3 regions of the Micromonospora sp. NPDC047465 genome follow, and region 3 is predicted to be linked to each of the others. Evidence: riboswitches for the same ligand, from Rfam matches in the RefSeq annotation. Region 3 holds a riboswitch; each other region holds the start of a gene.

Region 1 (3,265 bases), on a different contig from region 3:
TCCCGCCGACGAGCCGGTCGCCCCGCCCGCGGTCGACCCTGCGGCGGAGGCCGCCGACCTGCGCCGCTACGCCGAGGAGGTGGCCGTCGCGGCGGGCCGGGCCGCCCGCACCGCCCGGCGGCGGCGGGCCGACTGGCTCGCCGCGCAGGAGGAGGCCGACCGGGCCTGGCGGGCGTACGACGAGGCGGAGACCGCCGCCCGCCGCTTCACCGGGGCCGCCGCCCTGCCCGCCCCGCGCACCCCGCGCACGCCCGCCGAGTACGCCGCCCGCGAGCGCTGGCTGCACCAGGCGGCGGTGGCGGCCCACTGGCGCGGCGACCTCTCCACCCGCCAACTCCGCGAGGTGTTCGGCCGCCGGGCCGGCTGGGATCCCCGCCGACACCCGGTCGAGCAGGAGATCGCGCTGGCCCGGGCGGTACGCGACGCGAGGCGGGCCGAGCACCGGGCCGCCGCCGAGCGGGAACGGTTGGCGTGGCGGGACGCCGACCTGGCCGCCGAGGCGGCGCGGGCCCTGGCCGGGGAGGCGTACGCCGCAGCGGTCCGGCTCCGGCCGGGCCGGCTCCCGGCGGCCCGGCCGGTCTCCGCCGGGCGTCGGCCCGCGCTCGCCGCGCGGTGGCGGCCCGCGCGGGTGGGCTGAACCGCCGGGCGTCGGCCCGCGCTCGCCGTGCGGTGGCGGCCCGCGCGGGTGGGCTGAACCGCCGGGGCAATTTCGTGACGCCGGTCATAGCGGTGCCGAACCGGTCATCCGGCACGGCCCGGCCGATTCCCGCCGACGATTCCGCGCCGATGTCCGCCGCTCGTCCGGTTGTCGACGCAAGGTGCGTCAGGAAACGGTCGTCCCATTGAGTCACGTCAGTGCCGAACTGACCGCAAAAAAAGTCTCTCGATCAAGGTTTAAGCAGGTGGGAGCGGGTTGGCAGGGCGCGGGCCGGCCAGTAGTGTCGGCCCGTCCGGTGCGGTACCCGATCGCAAGAGGCGACGCCGCGCCGACCCGCCTAATCGTGAACAGGCGAGCCGGGGACCCAGTGCAACATCGGGGTGAATCCGCGGGCCACGGCCCGCGGTAGGGCGTTCTTCCCGCCCGAGTCCGTCAGCTAACCCGGTCGGCGGCGTCGGAAGGAGTTCCATCCCCGTGCAGCACCCACCCGCCCCCCGGTCGTTCCGGCGCCTCCACGGCGCCGCGGTGCCCGCGCTCGCCCGGCCGCACGCCGCGAGCTGACCCACCGGTCACCGCCCGTCGCCCGGCATCCCGGGCGCATCCCCTGAGTGGTCCACCACCGCCGGACGCCGTCCGCGCGGTCGGTCCCCCCTGCGCGGACCGGCGGCCGCTCACCCCCCGAGCCCGTGGAGGAAACCGTGAAGCACCACCTCAAGCGACAGCTCCGTCGCCTCACGTCCGAGCGTCCGTACCAGGTGGCCGCCGCGTCGGCCGCGGCGCTCGTGCTCGCGTCGGGCACCGGCGCGCTGCTGGCCGGCACCGACGAGGCGCCCGCCGCCGCACAGGCCCCGGTGGCCGTGAGCGAGCTGCGGGACGGCACCGTCGCCTCGCGTGGCGACGCCCGCGTCGCGGCGGCCCCGTCGACCGGCGCCCCGGCCGCGTCCAGCGCCGCTCCGTCGGCCAGCGCCACCAGCGCCGCCCCGAACCCGGACCTGACCCGCAAGCCGGAGCCGCCGAAGCCGCCGAAGGCGAAGTCCCTGGACTACGACTACCAGGCCCAGACCACCTTCTACAACTGCGGTCCGGCCGCCGTCCGGCACGCCCTCAGCGCCGCCGGCATCGCGCGCAGCCAGGACGCCCTCGGTGCCCAGCTGGGCACCGACGAGATGGGCACCGACTCGGCCGAGGACACCACCCGGGTGCTGAACGCGACGGTGAAGGGTGACCCGTACCGGACCCGGATGATCCCGGGCGGTGCCGCGACCCCGGCGCAGATGGACCAGCTCCAGGCCGACGTGGTCGCCGCCATCACGGACGGGCGGGGCGTCGTGGTGAACGTCGCCGGCAGCGCCACGGACACCGACGGCGGCTGGCACTCGTTCCCCGGCGGCCACTACATCGCCGTCGTGGGCTACCAGGACGAGGGCCGGCTGGTGAAGATCGCCGACTCGGCGAACCCGGCGACCGCCTCGTACTGGATGTCCACCATCGCCCTGGCGAACTGGGCCGCCACCCGCGGCTACTCCGCCTGAGAAAGACACCCGTCGGGCGTCGGCTCCCCACCCCGGGAGCCGGCGCCCGATGTCGTCTCCGGGTCACGGCCCTCGCCGGGGCGTACGGCGGGTGGCACACTGCGGCCTATGGTCGATGAATCGGGTGACCGGGACGGCCGGCGCGTCCTGCTGCTGCTGCACGGCATGGGCGCGACCGGGGACGTGTGGCTGCCCTGGGCGCCGCTGCTGGAGCGCCGGTGGGCGGGGCGGTGGCTGGCGCCGGACCTCGCCGGCCACGGCTGGTCGCCGCCGCTGCCGGCGTACTCGTTCGCCGGGCTGGCCGACCGGATCGCCGCGGGGCTCGCGGCGGGGGACCGGCTCGTCGTGCTGGGGCACTCCCTCGGCGGCGTGGTCGGGCTGGCGCTGGCCGCCCGCCGCGCCGGGCTGCCGGTCGACGCCGTGGTCGGGCTCGGCATCAAGGCAGTCTGGTCCCCGGCCGAGCTGGCGAAGGCCAGGGAGTTGGCCGCCCGACCGGTGACCTGGTTCGCCAGCCGGGACGAGGCGGCCCGCCGGTACCTGCGGGTGGCCGGCCTGACCGGGCTCTTCGCGCCGGACCACCCCGTGGTCGAGGCCGGGCTGCGGCAGGTCGACGGCCGCTGGCGGCTGGCGATGGACCCCGCCGCGTTCGGGGTGGGGGAGCCGGACCTGCCGACCCTGCTGGCGGCGACGGACGTGCCGGTGCTGCTGGCCCGCGGCGAGCACGACCCCATGGTCACCGACGCCCAGCTCAAGGAGCTGGGCGTGCCGGTCGCCACCCTGCCCGGCCTGGGCCACAACGCCCACGTCGAGGCCCCCGAGGCCGTCCTGGAGCTGGTCGACCCGTACCGCTGACCCGCCGGGTGCCGGCCGGTCAGGTGGTGGCGGAGAGGGTCGCCTCGTCCGGCTCGACCGGCAGGCCGGTCCCGCCGACGGCGCGCGGCGTCGGCGGGTTCCAGTCCGCGTCGAGCTGCCGCCGCGCGGCGTCCAGGAACGCCTCGGCGTACGACTCGGCCGGGAAGTCGCCCAGGTAGCGGCTCCGGGTGGCCCAGCGGGCGGCGGCGAGCGGGTCGGTGTC
Region 2 (3,265 bases), on a different contig from region 3:
GTCCGCCGGGTGTCGCCCCGTCGCGGCGCGCGGGCCAGCTACCTCATCACCGACCGGCTGGCCGTCGGGCCGCTGCGCCTGCCGGTCACCTACCGGGCCGACGTCCTGGTCGACGGGCCGGACGAGATCGTCACCGTGGCCCGGCAGTGGCCGGCCACCACGGTGCGCAACCGGACCCGACTGCGGGCCGAGCCGGACGGCGTGGTCCGGATCGACGTCGAGATCACCCTTGCCGCGCCGGTCCCGCTCTTCGGCTACGCCTTCCGCCAGGCGCGTGCGGCCCACCTGGGGCTGGCGGCCCGGCTCGGCGTCGCCCTCGGCGGGCACCCGCCGGAGTCACCGCCCGGCTGAGCCGGGCATCGACGACACGGCGAGATCCCCGGCCGTCGGCCGGGAAGGTGGCGGCGGGAAGGCGGTCGGCCCCGGTGACCCGCTCGCGGGTCACCGGGGCCGGGGCGTCAGTAGACCGACAGGTGCACGTGGTTGGTGTGGTCGCTGGACGGGTCGCCGTTGGCCCCGCTGTACGACTTCCAGCCGCTGCTGGGGAGCCAGATCTGCCTGTACCAGATCACGTAGAGCACGGCGAGCCGGTCGGCGTTCTTGACGAAGTACGCCGCCAGGTTGTTGCCGTACGTCCTGTCGCCGCCGGTGGCGTCGCCGCCGAACCCGCTCTTCTGTGCCGCGAAGTCGCAGGCCCGGCCCTTCGGGTGCTCGCCGGAGCCGCCGGGGCGGTAGCAGGAGACGTAGCGGGTGAAGCCGGCCGCCTTGGCCTGGTTGAGCGCGTGCAGGGTGCGCGGGGTGATGCAGCCGTTGGCGGGGGTGGGGTCGTTGACGCTGCACGACTCGGACGGCCAGGACCCGTCGGAGTTGCGCGGCGCCGGCTTCGCCGTCGCGGTGGAGCTGCCGCCCGGCCCGCCGCCACTCGCCTGCGACCGGTTGGCGACCGTCAGCGCCCGCTCTGCCTGCTCCTTGCGCTTGGCCATCACCGTGACCTGCTTGCGCTGTTCCCGGATCTCGCCGTCCAGGGCGAGCTTGGTGCGGGTGGCCTGGTCCCGGGTCTCCTGGAGCTCGCGGAGCGCCCGGTCCTCGTTGGCGGCCACCGCGTCGAGGGCGGCGGCCCGGTCCATGAAGCCGTCCGGCGAGCTGCTGTTGAGCAGGGCGGACACCACCCCCAGCCGGCCGGTCCGGTAGGCCACTCCGGCGATCTCGCCGACCTTGCTGTTCCGCTCGGTCAGCTCGCTCTCGGTCGTCTTGAGCTGCGCGGCGAGCTGCTGCTGCCGCTTGACCGACGTGTCCAGCGCCCGCTTGGCGTCCAGGTAGCCCTTGCTGGCGGCTTCGAGCTGGGCCCGCAGGGCGGGCGTGCCGCCCTCCTGGTCCTGGCCGGGGGCCGCGGCGAGCAGTCCGGCCCGGGAGGCGGCCGCCGCGGGGGCGGTGGTGACCGGGGCGACCGCGGCGCCGAGGGCGAGCGTCGCGGCGATCAGGGCCGCCAACCGGGCGGCGCGTCGTCGTACAGGTGCCATCACTGGCATACACGTGTCCTTCCGTCAGCCGCCGACCGGGTTAGCTGACGGGTTCGGGACGGAAGATCCCTACCGCTGACGCGGATGCACCCCACGAACATGGTTCCCCGGTTCGCCCCGCCGGGCGATTAGGCGGCGGCCACCGCCGGCACCGGTGGGTGCCGCCTGGCGGAGGCCGGAACCGAGCCTACCGGTGCCGGTGTGACTGGTGCAGCGCACGTGACTGAGGGTGCCTGTCCGCTTACCGTCAAATCCGACATAAGTCAACAATACTCTCCCAGATTTAAGGCTGTGCTCATTACCACTCAACCGACCCGCAGGCCCCGGGAGACGCCCCCGGCTCGATCTGCAACGTCGCGTGCTCGATCTGGAAGTCCTCGTGCAGGGCCGTCCGGGCCGCGGTGAGCACCGCGCCGACCTCGGCGCCGGGCTCCATCGTCAGGTGCGCCGAGGCCACCTCCATCCCGGAGGTCAGCGTCCAGACGTGCAGGTCGTGCACCTCGGCCACGCCGGGCACGGCGGCCAGCCGGTCGTGCACCCTGGTGACCTCGAGGTGCTCCGGCGCGGCCTGCACCAGGATGCGCAGCGCGGCGCGCCCGAGCCGCCAGGTGCGGGGCAGGATGAACATCCCGATCGCCACCGCGACCACCGGGTCCGCCCACCACCAGTCGGTGACGGCGATCAGCAGGGCCGCGCCGATCACGCCGAGTGAGCCCAGCAGGTCGCCCAGCACCTCCAGGTACGCGCCCTGCATGTTGATGCTCTCCTTCGCCCCGGACCGCAGCAGGGCGAAGGCGGCCACGTTGGCGAGCAGGCCGAGCACGGCGACCGCGAGCATCGGGCCGGCGAGGACCTCCGGCGGGTCGCCGAACCGGCGTACGGCCTCGACGACCACGTAGACCGCGACGCCGGAGAGCAGCACGGCGTTGGCCAGAGCGGCCAGCACCTCCAGCCGGTAGAGGCCGAAGGTGCGCTGCGGGTCCGCGCCGGCGCGCCGGGTCGCGGTGATCGCCGCGAGCGCCATGCCGATGCCGAGCACGTCGGTGAACATGTGCCCGGCGTCGCTCAGCAGAGCCAGCGAGCCGGTGCGGAAGGCGGCCACCGCCTCCACCACCATCAGGGCGCCGAGCAGCGCGAACGCCGCCCAGAGGCGGCCCCGGTGGCGGTGCGCGGCATTCGCGACCGACCCGTGGTGGTGGTCATGACCTGCGCCCACGCGCCCACCTTCCGTCACCTGTCCGGACCCGGTTCAATCTATGCTCACATCGCAATATGTGCAAGTGACTGCCGGCGGCGGCCGGGACGACTCAGCCGGTCGGGTCGACGGTGGTCAGCCGCTGGGTGGCCCGCGACAGCGCGACGTAGAGCGTCCGTACGCCCGAACCCGGGTCGGCCCGGATCTCGCCCGGGGCGACCAGGACCACGCCGTCGTACTCCATGCCCTTGGCCTCCAGGCTGGTCACCACCTGCAGGCGCGGCGCGCCCAGGCCGCCCAGCCACCCGGCCACCTCGTCCCGGCGGGGCACCGGGGTGATCACGCCCACGGTGCCCTCCACCTCGGCCAGCAGCGCCGTGGCCGCCGTCACCACGGCCGTCTCCAGCTCCGCCGGCGGCACCACCAGCTCGACCGGGTCGACGCCGGTGGAACGCACCGCCCTGGGCAGCGGGAGTTCCGGGTGCAGCCGGCGGATCTCGGCCGCCGCCACCGCGAAGATCTCCGCCGAGTTGCGGTAGTTCGTGGTCAG
Region 3 (3,265 bases):
CACCGATCCGCCCCGCCACCACGGCACGGTGACCCGGGTGGTGACGGAGCCGTGCCCGCCCACCCCGGAGGCGCCGGAGGGCGCCCCGGGCGCCGCGGAGGGCCCCTGCGGCACCGTGACCGTGCGCGTCGACGACGGCCCCGACGCCGGTCAGCAGGTGGAGACGCCCGTACCGGCAGGGCCGGGGGCGCCGACGGTCGCGGTCGGCGACGAGATCGTCCTGGTCCAGCTCACCGATCCCGCCGACCCCTCGGCGAGCGCCTACAACATCGCCGAACACCAGCGCGGCAAGCCGCTGCTCTGGCTGGTGGTGCTGTTCGCCGCCGCGATCGTCGCGTTCGGGCGGTGGCGGGGGCTCGCGGCGCTGGCCGGCCTGGCGGCAAGCTTCGCCATCCTGCTGACCTTCGTGCTGCCCGGCATCAGCGCCGGCAGCCCACCGCTGCTGGTCGCGGTCGTCGGCGCGGCACTGATCATGTTCGTGGTGCTCTACCTGACGCACGGGGTGACCGCGCAGACCTCGGTCGCCGTGCTCGGCACGCTGGGCAGCCTGGTCCTGACGGGCGTACTCGGCACGATCGCCACCGCGGCGACCCACCTGACCGGGTTCGGCAGCGAGGACGCCACCACGCTGTCGATGTTCCAGGCCGACGTCGACCTGCACGGCCTGCTGCTCGCCGGGATCATCATCGGCTCGCTCGGCGTGCTCGACGACGTCACCGTGACGCAGGCCGCGACGGTCACCGAGCTGGCGCACGCCAACCCGGGGCTGTCCCGGATGCAGCTGTACCGGGCGGCGACCCGGGTCGGCCGCGCGCACATCGCCTCGACGGTGAACACCATCGTGCTGGCGTACGCCGGGGCCTCGCTGCCGGTGCTGCTCCTGCTGACCGCCGACTCCCGGGCGGTGAGCCAGATCCTGACCAGCGAGTTCCTGGCCCAGGAGATCGTCCGCAGCGCGGTCGCCACCCTGGGCCTGATCGCCGCCGTGCCGCTGACCACCGGGCTCGCGGCCGTGGTGACCACGGCCGGCCGGCGCGGCGGCGAGTCAGCCGACCGCGGCGCACCCCCGACGCCGCCGGCTCCCCGGCCGGCGGCCGACCGCTCCGAGGCGCTGGAGGCCCTCAGCGGGCTGCGCGCCGGAAACGCCCCCTCCGCCGCCCCCGCCGCGTGGCCCGACCGCGACGGGAGCACGGACACCGCATGGTGAAACTCCTCAGCGTGACCGATCAGGACGTCCCGCCTGATAAACGCGTCACTGGTCACCCTCCGCCGCTACGAAATAACGCATTTAGTCGGCTTAGGGACGTAGATCCCCGGCAGGGCTCTCGGGTAACCTCGCTGCCGGTCACCGCCGAAGGCGCGCAGCGGCGCCTGCGGTGCCGCCGCCCAATCGCCGCCAGGCGAGCCGGGGACCCAGGTACGTGGGGTGAATCCGCGACAGCGGTAGGGGCCACTTCCGCCCCGAACCCGTCAGCTAACCCGGTCGGCGGTCGACGGAAGGGAAAAATGTGACGGCACCCCTACGCCGCTGGTTGACCCCTGTGGTGGCCGTGATCGCCGCCCTGGCCGTCTTCGCCGGGCCCCTCCCGGCGGCGGCCGCACCCACCCCACCGCCCCAGCCCTCCGGCCACGGGGACGACGAGCCCAAGCTGCTCAACGACTTGATCGAGGCGCGGAACCGCAACTACGTCCAGGCCAAGGCGAAGCTCGCGAAGTCGAAGAAGCGCCAACTGGAACTGGCCCTGGAGGTCGACCGGGCGCAGGCCGACCTGGCAGCGCTGGCCCCACAGGTGAGCCAGATCGCCGCCCAGTCCTACCGGACCGGGCGGATCGGCGCGGTGTCGATGCTGCTGGACACCGCCAGCCCCGACTCGTTCGTCAAGCGCGCCGCCGCCCTCGACGAGCTGAACCTGGTCAACTCCAAGAAGCTCGCCGAGGTGAACGCGGTCAAGAACCGCGCCGAGCAGGCCAAGCTGGCACTCGACGCCGAGGTTCGCGAGCAGACGAAGCTGACCAACGAGATGGCCCGCGGCAAGCGCGAGGCGGAGAAGGCGCTCGCACTGGTCGGCGGCAGGGGCCTGACCAGCGGCAAGGTGGTCGCCACCTCGCCGGTGGCCCGGATGGCACCGGGTCGTACTGCCGACGGCGACTGGAAGCCCTTGTCCTGCACCGAGAACGACCCCACCACCTCCGGCTGCATCACCGCACGCACGCTGCACATGTACAAGGAGGTCAAGCGGGCCGGCTTCAACCGCTTCGTCGGCTGTTACCGCTCCGGCGGGCCGTACGAGCATCCGAAGGGCCGGGCCTGCGACTGGTCGCTGCAGCGGAGCGGCTTCTCGCCCTGGCACAACGACGACACCTACATGTACGGCAACAACCTGACCGCGTTCCTGGTTCGCAACGCCGACCGGCTCGGCATCTACTACGTGATCTGGAACCGGCAGATCTGGTTCCCGGCGACCGGCTGGAAGTCCTACAGCGGCCCGTCGAACCATACGGACCACGTGCACGTGTCGCTGCTCTGACCGCAGCCAACGACAGGGCCGCCCCGCAGTCGCGGGGCGGCCCTGTCGGCGTCTGTCGCCGTGTCGGGTCCACGGCCCGTGGTCGCCCGTGGCCCTGCCGGCGTCCGTGGCCCTGCCGGCGTCCGTGGCCCTGCCGGCGTCCGTGGCCCTCGTCGGCGGGCGTCTGTAGCCCTCGTCGGCGGGCGCTTGTGGCCCTCGTGAGCGGGCGTCGGGCGGCCGGGCCGGGCCGGGCGAGCGCGGGAACCGGTCAGGCGAGGGCGGCGCTGGCGGCCGGCTGTGCCCCGTCGACCGCGCCCGGCCCGGTGGGCGCGGCGGCGACCCCCCGAGCCTCGCCGGGTACGGCGGTGACCGCCCGCGCCTCGCCGGCGGCCAGCCGGTACGACATGCCCACGACGGCGCAGCGCCCGGCGGCCACCTCGGCGGCGAGCACGGCCGACCTGTCCAGCATCGCCTCGACGGTCTGCGCGATGTGGATGTCGACGATCCGGTCGATGTCGTCCACGCCCTCGGCGGCGGCGCGGCGCAGGCTGGGCACCACGGCGTCCACCACGGCGCACAGGTGCCCGGCCGGGGGCGTGCCGGTGGTGTCCGCCGCGCGGGCCGCCTGGACGGCCCCGCAGGAGTCGTGCCCGAGGACCACCACCAGCGGCGTGCGCAGGACCGTCACGGCGTACTCGACGCTGCCCAGCACCTCGGGGCCGACCGTGTGCCCGGCGGTGCGCACCACGAAGAGGTCG

Evidence for each region. A riboswitch is a leader RNA that binds a small molecule or an ion and turns the genes downstream of it on or off. The one in region 3 is predicted to bind cyclic di-AMP.
Region 1: linked by a shared signal. The riboswitch ahead of ABZ793_RS04490 (C39 family peptidase) and the one ahead of ABZ793_RS06870 (hypothetical protein) in region 3 are both predicted to bind cyclic di-AMP.
Region 2: linked by a shared signal. The riboswitch ahead of ABZ793_RS02735 (hypothetical protein) and the one ahead of ABZ793_RS06870 (hypothetical protein) in region 3 are both predicted to bind cyclic di-AMP.

The regions. Positions count from the first base shown of each region.
Region 1 is NZ_JBEYTP010000003.1:100,305-103,569, forward strand. It holds gene ABZ793_RS04485 (hypothetical protein) at 1-637, shown strand, start outside; cyclic di-AMP (ydaO/yuaA leader) riboswitch at 983-1,124, shown strand; gene ABZ793_RS04490 (C39 family peptidase) at 1,345-2,190, shown strand; gene ABZ793_RS04495 (alpha/beta hydrolase) at 2,299-3,042, shown strand; gene ABZ793_RS04500 (CDP-glycerol glycerophosphotransferase family protein) at 3,062-3,265, opposite strand, start outside.
Region 2 is NZ_JBEYTP010000002.1:97,204-100,468, forward strand. It holds gene ABZ793_RS02730 (SRPBCC family protein) at 1-351, shown strand, start outside; gene ABZ793_RS02735 (hypothetical protein) at 459-1,520, opposite strand; cyclic di-AMP (ydaO/yuaA leader) riboswitch at 1,534-1,665, opposite strand; gene ABZ793_RS02740 (cation diffusion facilitator family transporter) at 1,819-2,736, opposite strand; gene ABZ793_RS02745 (AAA family ATPase) at 2,828-3,265, opposite strand, start outside.
Region 3 is NZ_JBEYTP010000004.1:256,788-260,052, reverse strand. It holds gene ABZ793_RS06875 (YibE/F family protein) at 1-1,207, shown strand, start outside; cyclic di-AMP (ydaO/yuaA leader) riboswitch at 1,374-1,505, shown strand; gene ABZ793_RS06870 (hypothetical protein) at 1,509-2,528, shown strand; gene ABZ793_RS06865 (carbonic anhydrase) at 2,776-3,265, opposite strand, start outside.